Regions from separate parts of the Pararhizobium sp. O133 genome, predicted to be linked through region 3. Evidence: predicted binding sites of a transcription regulator. Region 3 holds the regulator's gene; each other region holds the start of a gene.
What was found. The regulator LexA, encoded in region 3, represses DNA repair genes until DNA is damaged. The targets are predictions, from matches to a motif close to TGTTCNNNNTGTGTTCNG.
Positions count from the first base shown of each region.

Region 1: the regulator LexA is predicted to act here: its motif matches at 1,678-1,695, upstream of ACST81_RS19070 (PA0069 family radical SAM protein).
Region 2: the regulator LexA is predicted to act here: its motif matches at 2,408-2,425, upstream of ACST81_RS22345 (YifB family Mg chelatase-like AAA ATPase).
Region 4: the regulator LexA is predicted to act here: its motif matches at 1,844-1,861, upstream of ACST81_RS02680 (putative DNA modification/repair radical SAM protein).

Region 1 is NZ_CP196426.1:3,934,981-3,939,329, reverse strand. Features, by position in the region: gene ACST81_RS19075 (ribonuclease HII) at 1-308, opposite strand, end outside; gene ACST81_RS19070 (PA0069 family radical SAM protein) at 454-1,611, opposite strand; gene ACST81_RS19065 (glycosyl transferase) at 1,850-2,386, shown strand; gene moaB (molybdenum cofactor biosynthesis protein B) at 2,742-3,284, opposite strand; gene ACST81_RS19055 (4-(cytidine 5'-diphospho)-2-C-methyl-D-erythritol kinase) at 3,298-4,206, opposite strand; gene ACST81_RS19050 (tetratricopeptide repeat protein) at 4,219-4,349, opposite strand, start outside.
Region 2 is NZ_CP196426.1:4,591,661-4,596,009, forward strand. Features, by position in the region: gene gcvA (transcriptional regulator GcvA) at 1-572, shown strand, start outside; gene gshB (glutathione synthase) at 1,329-2,276, shown strand; gene ACST81_RS22345 (YifB family Mg chelatase-like AAA ATPase) at 2,510-4,042, shown strand.
Region 3 is NZ_CP196426.1:2,858,088-2,862,436, reverse strand. Features, by position in the region: gene ACST81_RS13725 (CDP-glycerol glycerophosphotransferase family protein) at 1-7, shown strand, start outside; gene ACST81_RS13720 (glycerophosphodiester phosphodiesterase family protein) at 34-765, opposite strand; gene ACST81_RS13715 (hypothetical protein) at 1,240-1,422, opposite strand; gene ACST81_RS13710 (hypothetical protein) at 1,932-2,150, shown strand; tRNA gene ACST81_RS13705 (tRNA-Cys) at 2,417-2,490, opposite strand; gene lexA (transcriptional repressor LexA) at 2,767-3,480, opposite strand; gene ACST81_RS13695 (hypothetical protein) at 3,733-4,080, shown strand; gene ACST81_RS13690 (hypothetical protein) at 4,156-4,349, opposite strand, start outside.
Region 4 is NZ_CP196426.1:568,877-573,225, reverse strand. Features, by position in the region: gene ACST81_RS02685 (UdgX family uracil-DNA binding protein) at 1-608, opposite strand, end outside; gene ACST81_RS02680 (putative DNA modification/repair radical SAM protein) at 608-1,840, opposite strand; gene ACST81_RS02675 (type 1 glutamine amidotransferase domain-containing protein) at 1,959-2,519, shown strand; gene ACST81_RS02670 (pyridoxamine 5'-phosphate oxidase family protein) at 2,551-3,054, shown strand; gene ACST81_RS02665 (hypothetical protein) at 3,265-3,441, shown strand; gene ACST81_RS02660 (AraC family ligand binding domain-containing protein) at 3,450-4,349, opposite strand, start outside.

The sequences.
Region 1 (4,349 bases), 1.1 Mb from region 3:
GTTCCATCGATGCGGCCGGCGCCGGAGGAGGCGATCGAGACGGTTGCGCAGGACAGGATAATGTCGAATAGTTCCTCGCGCCGTGTGATGGACAATTGCTTGCTGTCGTTTAGGCCTTCGGGGATATTGTCGGGATCCAGAATGACGGCGGCGGCGACCACCGGGCCGGCCAAAGGCCCGCGTCCGGCTTCGTCCGTTCCCGCGACCGGCCAGAGACCATCCCGGCGACCCGCCAGCTCGAAACTGAAATCCGGACCGTCGATTGTCTCGAAAAGAAAGGGGGAATCGGGCGGCGTGCGTCTGGTCATGCGGCGGACCTTGCACACAAGCCCGATTCCCTGCAAGTCCTCCGGCGTGAGGCGGCTGCCGGAGGAGGGCCGATGTGCCTCGGGGCAAGAAACAACATCGGCATGCTCATCTCCGGCGCGGGTGTTCCGGAGATAATGGTCAATTTCAAAGCAGCGACAGCTGCACGCCGGTCCCGAGCGGCGGTACGAACAAGTCGCAATTCAGTGGCTTGCGGGTGACGTTCAGTTCCAGCCGCTTGGCGGCCATCTCGAAGCGCCGGCCGATCTGCCAGGCATAGGGACCGGCGCCCTTCATGCGCTTGCCGAATTCGGCATCGTAATCCTTGCCACCGCGCATCGAGCGAACGAGCGACATGACGTGGCGGTAGCGATCCGGATAGTTGCGGAGCAGCCAGTCGCGAAACAGCGGGCTTACCTCCAGCGGCAGGCGCAGCAGGACATAACTTGCGTATGCCGCCCCGGCCGCCTTGCCGGAATCCAGCACCCGTTCGATCTCGTGGTCGTTGAGGGCCGGAATGATCGGCGCCATCATCACGGTGGAGGGAATGCCCGCGTCCGACAGGGCCTTGATTGCCTCCAGCCGCTTCGAGGGCGTCGAGGCGCGCGGCTCCATCAGTCGGGCCAGCTTGCGATCGAGCGTCGTCACCGACAGCCCGACCTTGGCCAGCCCCTTCTCCGCCATCGGCGCCAGGATATCGATGTCGCGTATGACCATGGCCGACTTTGTGACGATCATCACCGGGTGATCGGCCGCCTTCAGCACCTCGAGGACCTGGCGCATGATCCGCCATTCCTTCTCGATCGGCTGATAGGGGTCCGTATTGGTGCCGATGGCGATCGGGCGGACCTTGTAGCCCGGCTTTGCCAGTTCGCGCTCCAAAAGCTTGGCGGCATCCGGCTTGGCGAACAGCTTCGCCTCGAAATCAAGCCCCGGCGACAGGCCCATATAGGCGTGGGTCGGCCGGGCGAAACAATAGATGCAGCCATGCTCGCATCCCCGGTACGGATTGACCGAGCGATCGAAGGGGATGTCGGGCGAATCGTTGCGGCTGATGATCGAGCGCGGTTTTTCGATCTGTACGTCGGTCTTGAATTCCGGCAGGTCCTCGATCGAGTTCCAGCCGTCATCCTCCAGCGTGCGCGAGACCGGCTCGAACCGGCCGGATGTGTTGAGGGCCGCACCGCGTCCGCGACGGCGATCGACCTCGATGCGAAGTCCCGAACCGGCGATCATCGCTTCGGCCATATCTGCCGTATGGGCAGGCGCCAAGGCACCCTGCCTGATGTGAGACAGCTCGTTCATGGGATTCTCCGGGAAACGCCGATACCGGCATTCCAAATTTTCTGATTATTTTCCTATCGCGAAAACGAGAACAATGCAAGAACAAAATCGCGGATGTGGTTATTCGCAGGAGCGTGGAAGGATCGGGCAACGGCAGGAAGACCGTTCGCTTGCGCGCGCATTCATCATGAATGAAAAGTAAATTCCCCCGAAACGAAGGCTCTGTGGAAATTCTGTGTGCGATGCGGTATTGACGGCGATGCTGACGATCATCATGGAAACCCGCAACAACGAAGCCGAGCTGGCGCAGACCCTGTCCGCGCTGGTCGCAGGTGCCGTTGAAGGGCTGGTGAGCGACGTGATCATCCTCGATCATGCCTCGCGCGACGGCTCCAGCCGGGTCGCCGATGCCGCCGGTGCGCGGTTCTGCACCAGTTGGGACATGAAGGAGATCGTCCGCTCGGCGCGTGGCAACTGGCTGCTTCTGCTGGAGCCGGGCGCGCGGCCGGCCGGTCGCTGGATCGACGATATTGCCGAATATATGACGCTCGGCAGGACGCCGGCGCGGTTTTCGCCGTCCAGGCTGCATCGCCGACCGTTCCTCCGGCGGATCGTGACCCGCACGCCGCCGCTGGAGCTCGGCTTCCTCCTGTCGCGGCAGCAGGCAGCGGCGATCGCGAAATCGGGCATGCCGCTCAGCGATTTTGCCACCGGGCGGGCGGTGCGCCGACTGGGCAGCGAACTGGTGCCAGCCTGGGTCGCGATCGGCAATCGTCTCGGCGCGGACGGGGTCTGAGCGGACTGAGCCCGCCTTGCAAGCGACGAGAAAAGGGGCGAACCCTTTTTGGGGTCCGCCCTGCTTGACTGAAATAGCTGGTCTGAAAAAGGGCTTTCCGCTCCGGCCGCGGCCGGCGCGTCGTATCGCTTCCCGTGGCGGCGCCTGGAGAATCGAGCCCGCCGCATTCGTGCTGCGTAACTGATACCGATCTGAACCTCGGCCGAACCGTTGCCATCCAGGTTTGCGTCGATGCGTATGCGCACCATGCCCGCTCTCCTCGTCGTTTCTATCGTGAGGACAGTTTTAGCCGGGCATGGGGATGCGCGCTGTTTCGAATGGAACAGGGAAAACAAGCCGTTGCTACCGGAGACGATCAGCCGCGCTTCAGGTGCTCATCGAGCCTCGGCATGATCTCGATGAAATTGCAGGGCATGTGCCGGTAGTCGAGTTGCTGCTTCAGGATGCCGTCCCAAGCGTCGCGGCAGGCGCCGGGCGAACCGGGCAGCACGAAGATGAAGGTGGCATTGGCAACGCCGCCGGTTGCCCGCGACTGGATCGTCGATGTGCCGATCTTGTCGTAGGAGATGCGGTGGAACACTTCGGAAAAACCGTCCATGCGCTTTTCGAACAGCGGCTCCAGCGCTTCCGGCGTCACGTCCCGTCCGGTAAAGCCTGTGCCGCCGGTGGTGATCACTACGTCGATCGCCTTGTCCAGCGTCCAGGCCTTCACCTGCGCGGCGATCATTTGCCTGTCGTCGGGTACGATGGCGCGTGCCGCAAGCCGGTGACCAGCCTCCTCGATCCGCGCCACCAGCGTATCGCCGGAGCGGTCGTCCGCCAGCGTGCGGGTATCGGAGACGGTCAGGACGGCGATGCCAACGGGGATGAAGCGTCTTGCCTGATTAGTTTCGGCCATCATGTGTTTCCTTTCAACCGATGCTGTTGCAGGCCAGAACGTACCAGTCGGGGTTTTGCCGTGAAAGCATGTCGGCGGCCGCATCCCGCTCCGCCACTGTGGCAAAAAGTCCGAAACAACTGGCGCCGGACCCTGACATCCGCACGAAGGCAGCGTCTGCACCGCCAAGTGCATCGGAAACGGCTGATATGGCCGGCTCCAGCACGCGTGCCGGCGGTTCCAGGTCGTTGCGCATGCCGTTCAGGGCAAACATCCACCCGTCCCGTTCAGTCCCGGCCTTCGGCATCACCAGCGCGGGATTGGTCTTGCTCGTCAGCATGCGGAAGATCACCGGCGTCGAAACCGCCTTCAGCGGATTGACGATCAGCATCGGAAAGGACGGGAAGGCCGGCAGAAGCTCGATGTCCTCGCCAATGCCGCGCGCGACCAGCGGTTTGCCCTTCAGGCACATCGGCACGTCGGCGCCGAGTTTCAGCGCGATGTCGAGGAGACTATCGGCGGCAACCGGCGCCTCCCACAGATCCATCAAGCCGAGAAGCGCTGCGGCCGCATCGGCGGAGCCGCCGCCGATGCCGGAAGAGACGGGAAGGTTCTTTTCGAGATGAAGATGGACCGGTCCGGTCGGGATTCCGGTTTCGGCCAGATGCGCCCGCAGGAGATCGCGGGCCTTCAGCACCAGATTGGTATCGGCGGTAGCGCTCTCCGCCACCGGCAGATCGGTAGCAAAGCGACCGGAGATCGTGAAGCGGTCGCGGCCGGAAACGGAAAAGCCGATGCGGTCGCCCGCATCGGCAAAGGTCACGAGACTGTCGAGAAGATGGTAGCCATCCGCCCGCAGACCGACGACATGCAGGGCGAGGTTGATCTTCGCTGGCGCCACCCGCGTGAGCGCGAAGCCCCGGATCCCTGCTTCATTCGTCATCTTAAACCGGGATCAGGATTTCTTGCCGGGCGTGGTCGCGTCCGGCGTTACCTTCTTCGGCTGGCCGCCATCCGTCGCATCGGCGGCGGCCGGAACCTTGGCTGTGACCGGCGGCAGGCCGTTTTCGATCTTCGCCTTGATCT
Region 2 (4,349 bases), 1.7 Mb from region 3:
GGCTGATCCCCCGGCTGCCGGAGTTGACACGGCATTATCCCGAACTCGACCTGCATATCCAGGCAACCGAACGCATGTCGAATTTCCAGGCCGACGGCGTCGATCTCGCCGTTCGGTATGGCCGCCCGCCGTTCGGTCCGGGGCTTGCAGCCGAACTGCTGTTCGAACAGGAGATCATCGCCGTCTGCAGCCCGCTGCTGCTCGAACAGCGGGACCGGCCACGCACGCCACGACAGCTGGAAGACTATACGCTGCTGCATGACGCCCATAATTTCTGGCCGGAATTCATCGAGCAGCACATCGGCAAGTCCGACACCGCCTTCAAGGGCATCAGCTTCAACCAGACCTCCCACGCCATCGAGGCCGCCATCGCTGGTCAGGGCATCGTGCTCGCCAACCACGACTTCGTCTCCGGCGACCTTCAGGGCGGCCGCCTGGTGCAAGCCATCGAAGGGTCGCTCAGGAGCCCCTCCGACTTCTACCTCGTTTGGCCGCGCTACCGGAAATCGGCCGAACTGACGACGTTGGTCGATTGGGTCCTGAGCGAGGCGAGGCCTGCTGAATCACGTTAGGCGATCCGCCTGACCTATATTCCCGCCTGAAAGCGGGGACGTGATTTAGCCTGAAGATTCGGCATCTCCGCCTCTCTCCCGGCGGCAGAGGACACAAAAACAGCACCTTAGCCAAAGGCTCAATGTTAGATTTTGTCGGTGAGGGGATTTCGGCCACGCGCCAAAATCCCCGCCCCCTTCACCCGTGCCATCATGACCTCGTCCCGTCACGGATACACCGGTTTGCGTTGCCGGCGAGGCGGGGCCGGTGCCCGGATGGTCTGGCGGAACGCGCGCAAGATCCCCGGGGCTGCGTGAAAGGCGGTTCTCCTCCGGTTCGTGAATGAACCGGGCGTGCCGGGTAGCCACGCCACGGGCGGTTCACGCCGCCGGACGGTTCTGCCGTCCAAGGGTCCAGGGCCAACCCCGCCAGATTGAAAGGCCCAGCGGATAAGCAGCGGGCCGGGGCATTGGAGGCTTCCATCTGACACCTGGAAGCGCAGAAGAACCTGAGAAGCGCGGCAAAAGACACCGAAACGGGGCACATCGCGTGTCATCTGTTTTTCTACTCACCAGGCACACGATGTGTTCCGGCCGAGTTTTCAAACCACGGGCGCATCGCGCCGCGTGAGCACCTGTGCTTGCCTTGTATATCCAAAGGAAAAATCGTTCCGCATTCGATCTTGGCGTGGATAGAAATCTGTAGGCTCCCGCCGACCCGGTTGCTATACAACGGCCTGCCCACCATGACGCCCACGATCAACAGGAAACCCACCCATGGCGAAGATCACCAATGTCGCGGTCCAGATGGATCATGTCTCCGGCATCACCATCGCCGGCGACAGTACCTTCGCCATGAGCCTCGAAGCACAGGCGCGCGGCTACAGGCTGTTCCATTACACACCCAACCAGCTGTCGCTGCGCGATGGCAAGGTTTATGCCACCGTCCAGCCGATGGAATTGCGCGACGTCAAGGGTGACCATTACACGCTGGGCGACGCCGAGCGCATCGACCTGTCGACCATGGATGTCGTGCTGCTGCGCCAGGATCCGCCCTTCGACATGGCCTACATCACCTCGACGCATCTGCTCGAGCGCATCCATCCCAAGACGCTTGTGGTCAACGATCCGGCCTGGGTGCGCAATTCGCCGGAAAAGATCTTCGTCACCGAATTTCCCGACCTGATGCCGAAGACGCTGATCACCCGTGATCCCGCCGAAATCGCAAGCTTTCGCGCCGAGATGGGCGACATCATCCTGAAACCGCTCTACGGCAATGGCGGCGCCGGCGTGTTTCACTCGACCCGTGATGACCGCAACATGTCGTCGCTTCTCGAAATGTTCGGCCAGATGTTCCGCGAACCCTTCATCGCCCAGGAATACCTGCCGGCGGTGCGCAAGGGCGACAAGCGGATCATCCTCGTCGATGGCGAGCCGGTCGGTGCGATCAACCGCGTGCCCGCCGAACACGATGCCCGCTCCAACATGCATGCCGGCGGCACCCCGATGCCGACGGAACTGACGTCGCGCGAAAAGGAAATCTGCGCCCGCATCGGCCCCGCCTTGCGCGAACGCGGTTTCCTGCTCGTCGGCATCGACGTGATCGGCGACGTGATGACCGAAATCAACGTCACCTCGCCGACCGGCATTCGCGAAGTGAAGAAATTCGGCGGCGCCGATATCGCCGCACGTCTCTGGGACGCGATCGAACGCAAGCGCGCCTGACCAGCAACTCCTCGCCCGAAGCGTGATACAACCCGTTTCGCGCTCCGGATGTTCACGGTTGTTCCGCTTCGTTCGCACAATACAACCGGCCTCAACCATCGCGATTGCATTCATCGAATCCGTTCGATGATTGTTCTTGTTTTATTCCGGTATTCGTGCCAGATTTCCCGCCACAACCGATGAAGGTTGTGGCGGCGGGTTGTTCATCCGTCGCGCGGTCAAGAGGGGCAATCATGGTCGCACGTGTCAGTACGGTTGCATTTCAGGGCATTGAAGGCGTTCCGGTCGATGTTCAGGTCATGGTCGCGCCGGGCAAGGTCGGCATGCAGATCGTCGGCCTGCCGGACAAGGCGGTGGCCGAAAGCCGCGAGCGGGTCCAGGCGGCCCTGCATGCTTCCGGCCTGTCATTGCCGGCCAAGAAGGTCACCATCAATCTCGCGCCTGCCGATCTTCCGAAAGAAGGCAGTCATTTCGACCTCCCCATCGCGCTCGGCCTGATGGCGGCACTCGGTGCCATTCCCGGCGATGCGCTGGATGGCTACGTGGTGATCGGCGAGCTCAATCTGGATGGCACGATCGCCACTGTGGCCGGGGCGCTTCCCGCCGCTATCGGCGCCAACGGGCTCGGCAAGGGCCTGATCTGCCCGGCCGACAGCGGTCCGGAAGCCGCCTGGGCCGGCTCCGAGATCGACATTCTCGCGCCGCGCAGCCTGATCGCGCTCGCCAATCATTTCCGTGGCACGCAGGTCCTGTCGCGGCCGGAAGCCTCGGTGCGCGCCAATGCCGCCAACATGCCCGATCTCGCCGACATCAAGGGGCAGGAAAGCGCCAAGCGGGCGCTGGAAGTCGCCGCCGCAGGCAATCATAACCTGCTGATGGTCGGCCCTCCCGGTTCAGGCAAGTCGATGCTGGCTTCCCGCCTGCCCTCCATCCTGCCGCCGCTGTCGCCATCGGAACTGCTGGAGGTCTCGATGATCCACTCGATCGCCGGACAACTCGCCGGCGGCAAGCTGTCGGATCGTCGCCCCTTCCGCACGCCGCACCATTCCGCCACCATGGCCGCGATGATCGGCGGCGGCATGCGCGCCAAGCCCGGCGAGGCGTCGCTCGCGCACAACGGCGTTCTGTTTCTCGACGAGTTCCCGGAATTCACACCGCAGGTGCTCGACGCGTTGCGCCAGCCGCTGGAAACCGCCGAATGCATCATCGCCCGCGCCAATCACCGCGTCACCTATCCCGCCGCCATCCAGCTGGTCGCCGCCATGAATCCCTGCCGCTGCGGCATGGCGGGAGAGCCCGGCCACAGCTGCGCCCGCGGGCCCCGCTGCGTCTCCGATTACCAGGGCCGGATTTCCGGCCCGCTGATGGACCGGATCGATATCCGCATCGATGTCCCCTCCGTCACCGCCGCCGACCTCATCCGCCCGGCTCCCGCCGAAACCAGCGCCGTCGTCGCACGGCGGGTGGCAAAGGCGCGCGAAATCCAGATGGACCGCTTCATTGCTTTCGGCACGCCACAGGTTCTATCCAACGCCCGCTGCTCGACGGCAATGATTGAAAAAATGGCCGAGCCCGATGCCGGTGGCCTGCAATTGCTACGCGACGCCGCCGAAAAGATGAAATTCTCCGCGCGCGGCTATCACCGCGTCCTCAAAGTCGCCCGCACCCTTGCCGATCTCGACGAGAAGCCGACGGTCGGTCGTATCCATCTGGCCGAGGCAATTTCCTATCGCATCGCCGGAGAACGCCTGACGGCGGCGGCCTGACAATTTCCCCGGAGATGCCGGGGAGGTTATGATGACGGAAGCATGTTGACGGATGCATTTCCGGCTCTTTGACACGATTATAGGGACATTGCGGCGGGTTAAGCCTTTCTCCCTTATGGCAGGGCTATCGCATATGTCGCAAACACCGCCTCCGGCCTGTCGACCATCTCTTTCACAAGGCGGCAGAGACCGGCCGCACCTGCTGTTTTCAGCCTCGAACGGTGCGGCAGGTTAAGCCCCTCCCCCTTGTGGGGAGGAGTTGGGGAGGGGATCTTTCCGCAGGCATTCACGACCGCGATTGATGCGA
Region 3 (4,349 bases):
TTCGTGATCGGTACGGCGCGGTCGGAAAGACGCCTATCGATAGCGCAGGGCCACATCCGGCCGGTCGGTGGTCACCTGCAGGATCGGCTGTCGCATCCAGTAAGCCAATTCGTCCGGCGTATTCGGCACCCAGGCACCGATCCTGTCGCCACCGACGAGTTCGATGCATTTATCGAGCGCAAAAGACAGCAGGTCCTTGTGAATGGCCATGGCGCAGGTGGGGATAGCGGCAAAACGTTTGATTGCCGCCTCGAGTCCGCCCATCTGTTGCGCGCTGGCCTGGTTGATCGAGGCAAGGTAGCGGATGCTCGGAAAAACCCTGTAGGCTTCCGTGAGCACATTCGGAACGAAACTGGTCAGCCGACTGCGATCCACCATGCCGAACTCCCGCAACATATCGGCGATTTCACCGGCAAGCCCCGGATAGGTGCGTCCATAGGCGTCGGTCTTGATTTCCACCTGCAGTTCCTGATCGCCGCCACGACAGAGATCCAGCACCTCGCGTAGCATCGGAACCGTCTGGCCAGCGGCGTCCTTGATTCCCGCCGCCCTGATCTCGGCGAGCGTCATGTCGCAGACAAGGCCGGATCCGTTGGTCGTCCGGTCGATTCGACCGTCATGGATGACGACGAGCTCGCCATCGGCTGTTCGATGCACATCGAATTCGATCCCATCAAGCGGCAGTTGGAGCGCCCTCTCGAAACCGGCAAGCGTATTTTCCGGCCAGAGTTTGGCCGCGCCCCTGTGCCCGATAATTCTCACCATGACTGGATCTTTCGAGATATGCGCGTTGTCACGAGAACGGCATATAGTGTTCGCGGTATCTCGGGCAAGCGCACTCCGCATTGCTCGAACGACCAAGAGTCGCCACAGCGCAAGCCAGTTAAAACAGCAGTTCAGGAAAAACCGGACAGTCGCCAAAGAGATGAAACGGTTACCATCTCCTTGCAAAGCATACGGGACGGCAGATTAGAGCATCATTCCCTTAATACGACCCATTCTGCTGGAAGGAATTTTGGCCAGAACCAAGGCGGCCGGCGAAAAGCGCAGCAGAAGCTGCGGTTGAGACGGCCACCGCCGGTAGTGGCCAAAATTCATCCAGCCCTTCGGGTTGGCTGAAAACGGCCGCCCACTGCGGCGGATGGCTGGACCGATGGATGTCGCATCGCTCTGCGCCATCCTTCTTGTGGATCGGCCGTTTTGAGCCAACAGAATGGGGCGTATTAAGGGAACGATGCTCTAGGCGATCTTGGCGCCGAACAGATCGAGAAGACCGTTCAGGACGCCCGAGAGTTCCGCATCGGTGACATCGCCCTCGCGCACGAGATAGGGGTGCCTGGCGAGGTTGCGCGCGGCAGCGAAGAGCTTCGCGTTCTTCTCGTCCAAAAGGGCGGTATCAGTGTTTACAGCTTTGACCAGCATCGATTGTCTCCTTGTACAAATCGACCCTATGTCAGCGACATGACAGTCGTGTAACAGTTGGTCATTCCGCATCACTTTATCGTCGTTGATACTGACCACGGAAAATGTGAGGGCAGTTTCCTCTTGAGAGCCGCTCTGCGTCCTGCGGAAGACAACCGAATACGGATTTAAACAGTTAAACGATCGGCATTGCAGCCGGATATCGGAACGCAATCCCCTCCACTCCGATCCGGACAATCCCTTGGCGGGCCATCGGCTCGACGATCGCGATGACGGTGGGAAGCGTCGGTGCCCTGGCCTGCGTCAACCTCAATATTCAACTGCAGTGCCCCCCGTTCGTCCCGATTCATCGCTGATGAAACGGATTAGCGAACCAGAAAATTCATGGTATGCTGGTCATCGAACCCACCCCATCGCCTGCGCGGCGCCCTCGCCGCTGGTTAGTCGCGTCGGCTGTGCGGTTTGTGATGTTCGAGTTCCCCCAAAAAAGCGCGGTAAAGGAGAACGCAATGCATTACAGCGTGCAGTTTTTTACCTGGACCCCGAAACTTGGCGTCCATCAGGTCGGCACCATTGTCGAGATCGATGCCGTCAATCCGAAGCTTGCCGCTACATCCCTGCTCGGCCTGAGGCTGGATGAAACCGGCACTGCCAAGAAGCTCGCCGTTCGCGTCTGGAGCGCGCCGGACGACAGCCAGGCCGACTGCGCCTGCTTCTATTATCATTGAGCTGATACGGTCCGCTCAGACCATCGGATCGTTTCATCCTTTGACTACCCCGCCTTGGGGCGGGCAATGGAAACGTATGTCTCAATCTTCGACTCCGGTCGGAATTGGAGAAACGTTTTGCGGTCATGAGAACGGCCGTAGCCACGAAGATGGCGTCAAAATTGGTGGAGCCGCACGTGACGCATCGTTTCAGAACACCTGAAACGATTGCTCAGAATAAACAATCGGTAAATACGACCGACCGATTATATTTACGTGGAAAATTTTGGAGGCCTCGCCCGGAATTGAACCGGGGTACAAGGATTTGCAGTCCTCTGCGTCACCACTCCGCCACGAGGCCTCTCAAGCTCGAATAATCGAACCGTGGCGGCGGTTTAGAATGATCCTAGACAAACCGCAAGAGAATAATTCCGAAAAAACGGCCGCGTTCATTTTCCGACATGATGTTTTCCGAACATTCTCCACAGAAGCCTCTCCACCACGAAAGCCGTCGTACACAAACCCGCGCAAATCATTTCCCATAAGGCTCAGTGCACCTGACCTCCTGCCAGACCGTCCAACCGACGTCGCGGCTGCTTGAAGCGAGTGAACCGAAATGCGTCGAAGCTTGCCCTGATCAGTGATAGCGGCGAATGAGGCCCACCAACTTGCCCTGGATCTTCACCCGGTCGGGACCGAATATCCGGGTCTCGTAGGCCGGATTGGCGGCTTCGAGTGCGATGGAAGCGCCCTTGCGCCGGAAGCGCTTCAGGGTCGCCTCCTCGTCATCGACGAGCGCCACGATGATTTCGCCGGGGCTGGCGGTATTGGTGTTGCGGATGATGACCGTGTCCCCGTCGAGGATGCCGGCCTCGATCATCGAATCGCCTCGGACCTCCAGCGCGTAATGATCCCCCACCCCGACCATTTCCATCGGTACGGAAATATCGTGCGTGTTGTTCTGGATGGCGGAGATCGGCACGCCGGCGGCGATCCGCCCCATGACCGGGACCGTCACGCTATCGCTGTTGGCCGCGACAGGTTTGGCAGGCGCCGGCTTTTCGGCGGAGGCGCCGAGGCTGCCCTGGATAACACTGGGCGAAAAGCCGCGCTTGGGCTGGAGGCTTGGCGAATAGGCTTCCGGCAGCTTGATGACCTCCAGTGCGCGTGCGCGATTGGGCAGGCGGCGGATGAAGCCCCGTTCCTCAAGCGCCGTGATCAGTCGGTGGATGCCGGATTTCGAGGCGAGATCCAGAGCATCCTTCATTTCATCAAAGGATGGAGGCACGCCGGATTCCTTCATTCTTTCGTGAATGAACAGAAGCAATTCCTGTTGCTTGCGAGTCAGCATGAACGATCACTCCAAAGTCGAGAAACAAAGCAAGAACGAACACTATATGTTCCATATGTGTTCCGCAAGCCCCCTCAAAATATTTGAATGTTTCCAACAATATTCGGCGCGGGCGATGAAGCCGGCGGGCTGTTGCGCGCGAGACTCACCAGTCTTGGGCTTCTTTTTGGGAACTTTTGCCGTGTCGCGACCGTTGCAGGAACATCCTAGCGACAATGGGCGGTGCGCATCGCCCGCACACAGGAGGCAGACATGGCAGGCTATGTGGACGAACGCGGCGATCGCGTCTCGACGAAGGATACCAACCGGACGGTCCGGGTAACCGGTATCGAGGCGCGGCAGGGTCTTCTTGGGCGTCCGGTGTTGATGGTGTTGATCGGCGGTCTGCTTTTGGCTGCCATCGCCTGGGCCGGGGTGGAGATGTTTGGTGAAGCGACCGACAATGACGGGGCGACCCAGACGCAGCAGGTTGCCCCTGCCGAGGATCAGGCAGCGCCCGCCAACCAGGGTACCGTGGACAACACGCCGACGAATGGTGAGCAGATGCAGACTGCGCCGACCGACAAGGATCCGACGCCGCAGACTGGTACGGATCGATAAACGTTGGCACGTGCTTTGCAGCCCCGCCCTGCCCGATCAGGCGGGGCGTTTGACGTGGACAAATAGTGCATTCGTTCAGGTTGAGGTTTGGCGCCTGCGAGCCCACCAAACCGATAGCCGTCGCCGCTGGCGGCGCACGAAGGCAAGATCATGCGAGAGGACGATGAAACCCAGCGGCACCATCCAGAAGCCGAGCACAGGCAGAAAGCCAAGGCAGCCACCGATAATGAGTATGCTGCCGAGCGCGATGCGAACCCCGCGCGACTGCG
Region 4 (4,349 bases), 2.3 Mb from region 3:
TCATCGGTCAGCATCGGATTGTCCGCCGGCTCCGTCGATGTCGTCAGATTGGCACCGTCCCAGGCGGCCGTTCCCTTCGGCGTGGCGATGATCCAGTCCATGTCGGTAAAGCGGCGCTGGAAGAAGGGCGCGGCCCGCGCGACGATATGATGATCGGGCTCGAACCAGGCGAGAAACCGCCGGCGTGGAAGGGTGCCTTCGATCTCCTTGAAGCGGACGAAGGCCGTCATCTTGTGGCAATCGCGCCGCACCGATTTTTCCATCGCATGCAGTTGGGCGATATCGACATCCGAGCGGATCTCCAAAAGCGCCCGCTCCTCCTGCAGCCGAAAGAGCACGCGGTAAAGAAGCTGGAACCGCGCGGGATCGCTATGGCAGATCACGGCCTCCGCCAGCGACAGGAAAGCTTGCGGCACCGTCAGTGTGGCCTGCGGTGCAACGCCGGCCAAGGGTACTGTCTCCGGCGCGGGCCCGAACAGATCGCCCGCCGCGTCGTCCCTGCAGCGCCAGTCGATCTCCTGCGGCGAACGGCGCTCAAGCAGCAAGGTCCGCGCGGCATTGCGCCACTCGATAAAATCCCCCTTGCCCTCCAGCATGACCGCCCGCATCACAACAATGCCAATTGTTCCGGCTTGGGCTCGAACATCGAACGGAGGTCGGAGCGATCGATCAGCCGATGCGGTGACCAGCCGTCCGCCACGAGGAACGACTGCACCTTCTTCACCGAGACATGCAGCCGCGCCAAATCCTCCAGCCGCAGGCGCCGGTGGCGTCGTGCCGACAGGATGCCCTTGACGGCCTTGGTGCCGAGCCCCGGTACCCGTAGCAGCATCTCGCGCTCGGCCGTATTGATATCGACCGGGAACCGATGCCGGTTGACGAGCGCCCAGGCGAGCTTCGGATCGAGCTTCAGGTCCAGCATGCCGTCCGGCTGGTTTTCGGTGATCTCCTCGATGCCAAAGCCGTAGAAGCGATAGAGCCAATCAGCCTGATAGAGCCGGTGTTCGCGCATCAGCGGCGGCTTGATCAACGGCAAGCTCTTCGATGCGTCGGGAATGGGGCTGAACGCGGAATAATAGACACGCCGCAGGCCGTAACTCCCGTAGAGCCGGGCGCTGGTGCCGAGAATGACGGAATCATTGGCCTGATCCGCCCCGACGATGACCTGCGTGCTCTGTCCGGCCGGCACGAAGCGCTTGCGCCGCTTGGTCTGCAGGGTCGGGTCGTTCGCCGCCTCGATCTTCAGCCGCAGTTCCCCCATCGAGCGGCGGATATTGGCCGGCTGCTTTTCCGGCGCCAGCCGGTTGAGGCCGGTGTCGGTCGGCAGTTCGATATTGATCGACATGCGGTCGGCATAGAGCCCGGCTTGCTCGATCAGCAGCGGCGAAGCTTCCGGGATCGATTTCAAATGAATATAGCCGCGGAAATTATGGGTGACGCGCAGTTCCCGCGCGATCCGCACCATTTCCTCCATCGTATAATCCGACGAGCGGATGATGCCGGACGATAGAAACAGGCCTTCGATATAATTGCGCCGATAGAATTCCAGTGTCAGCCAGACGACCTCCTCGACGCTGAACCGGGCGCGCTCGACATTGCTGGACGACCGGTTGATGCAATAGGCGCAGTCATAGATGCAGAAATTCGTCATCAGGATTTTCAGGAGCGATATGCAGCGCCCGTCCGGCGCATAGGCATGGCAGATGCCGGAACCCTCCGTTGACCCCAGCCCGCCGGACTTGGACGAATCCCGTTTCATCGTTCCGCTCGAGGCACAGGAAGCATCGTACTTGGCGGCATCCGAAAGGATGGCCAATCGTTCATTCAGCGACTTCTTCATAATCGTTCATGATATGTTCTTGTGGCTGCCGGGTCAACGCCGGAATTATCGGAACGATTGCCGGACGCACCCGTTGTAGGCCCGAACCCTCCCCAAGTTTACAGCAGGAGATGGCGTCATGCCCTTCATCGACAAATCGAAAATCCTCATCCTCGCGACCCATGGCTATGAACGCTCGGAGCTGCGCGTGCCGCTGGAAGAACTGAAGAAGCGCGGCGCCAGCGTCAAGGTGGCCTCGATCGAGAACGAGCCGATCAAGAGCTGGGACAAGAAGGACTGGGGTGATACGGTCGATGTCGACCTGCTCGCCAGCGACGTCAAGATCGATGATTTCGATGCGCTGGTCCTGCCGGGCGGCCAGATGAACCCCGATATCCTTCGCCATGACGACGATGCCATGCGCGTCGTTCGTGACTTCGTCAAATCCGGCAAGGTCGTCGCTGCCATCTGCCACGCGCCTTGGCTGCTGATCGAGGCCGACGCCGTGCGCGGCCGCAAGATGACATCCTACATCTCGATCAAGACCGACATGAAGAATGCCGGCGCGCTCTGGTCGGATGAAGCCGTTGTCACCGACAAGGGCATTGTCACCTCGCGCAATCCGGGCGACCTGACGCCCTTCGTCAACAAGATTATCGAGGAAATCGAGGAAGGCCGCCACGAACGCCGCGCTGCCTGATCGCACTCATAAGCTGACAAAGGAAACAATCATGACCGATATCGCCAAGACCAAAGCCGATCCGCTGCAGCAGCTGTGGGATGTTCTCGAACACGTCCATGCCGGCATGCTGGGCGTCGAGGAATCCGGCCAGCATATGCAACCTATGGCCCCTTTCGTCGAAAAGGAAACCAATTCGATCTGGTTCTACACCCGCTCCGACAGCGACCTGGTCGATGCCTTGCGCACCAATGATCGCGCTCATTTCTGCGTGATCAGCAAGGACCATGACTATCACGCCTGCCTCGCTGGCGAGATCGACGAGGTCAAGTCGCGCGAACATATCGACAAATACTGGTCGGCACCCGTCGCCGCCTGGTTTGAGGGCGGCAAGGATGATCCGGCACTGACCATGCTGCAGCTGAAACTCGACGACGTTTCGATCTGGGCATCGACCAACAGCTCGCTGCGGTTCGGCTGGGAAATCACCAAGGCCAATCTCACCGGCAAGGAGCCGGATCTCGGCTACCACACGCAGATTTCACTGCCGCACTGACCTCATCAGTGCAGACTGGGCGCCTCGTCCGTACCTCACGGGCGGCGCGTTTTTTTTGCGCTCTACAGTGGCGTAATCAAGATGCCGGCCGCATGGCTAACAAGGCGTGAATAAAGCATGGATTTGATAGACTATTGACAGAGCCGCCGATTATGTCAGTCTTGTGTCCAAGACCGGGTAACAGGTCATTGGCTCAAGTCGGAGAACAGAATGTTTTATCACGGTGGAATGACGCTCGGTTATCTTACGCCCCCGCCCAAGGCTGAAAAGGTGGTTCGCGTTGACATATCGGCCCGCAAGGCTCGAGAAGAGGCAATCGCCGTCGAGCGGGAGCGGGACCAGCAGGAAAGCCAGACCTTCATCACGCCCTGGCATCTGTTTTACTGATACCCGTCTTATCCGGCGGCCGAGGCCACAGAGGCCCGGCTACCGGTCGCAATACTGGAATACATGCCCGTCGTGCGGAACTCCGTTGGGCTCGCGCCGAAATAACGGCGAAACACCTTGGCGAAGTAGTTCGGGTCTTCGAACCCGGACATGATTGCTACTTCTTTCACTGAAAGATGCGCCGCCTTGGTCAGCAGTTTCGTCGCCCGCTGCAACCGCTTGCGCAGAACAAATTCCGCCGGCGGCATGCCCTCGCTGAGGGCAAAGACCCGTGAGAAATGCGCCCGGCTGAGGCCGGAGACGTCCGCCAGTTTCTCGACCGGTAGCGGCTGTTCGAGATGGGCGTTGATATGGTCGAGCACGTGCTGCATTGTCCGATATTCCTGGCTGAAAACCGGATGGGAACCGAAGACATCGTCATAGAGCACCATCGCCGCCTCGTAGGCGATAGCCGACGCACTGCCCGGCGCATCGGCTCCACCGGAGATCAGCCGCAGGCTGCAATCGGCCAGCCGCTCGATCGTCTCCGGCTTCAGGGTGAGCACCGGACCGGTGGCCGCAAGGATCGCCCGGTGAATGCGCAGCGCCTCCTCGCCATTCATGGAAATCCAGAAAAACTCCCAGCGGCCATTCTGCTCGAGCCAGTAGCGATGATTGTGCGGCACCAGCACCAGCAGCGTCTCGCCTTCGCGCACCCGGTAATTGCGGCTTTCGTAGCGCAGGTTGCCAGCACCGGCGATCGTGTGCTGCAGCACCGTGAACGGCGTCTGGCCGCGCTTTCGCCCGTCCCAGTCGTAGCTCGCATCGGTGCGAATTTCGTAGCCCGTGCTGGTCGGCATGGTGTGCAGGCTATGGCGTCCGCGCGGCAGTGAAACCGTCCGCATCACCGGTCCATTCTCGATCAGACG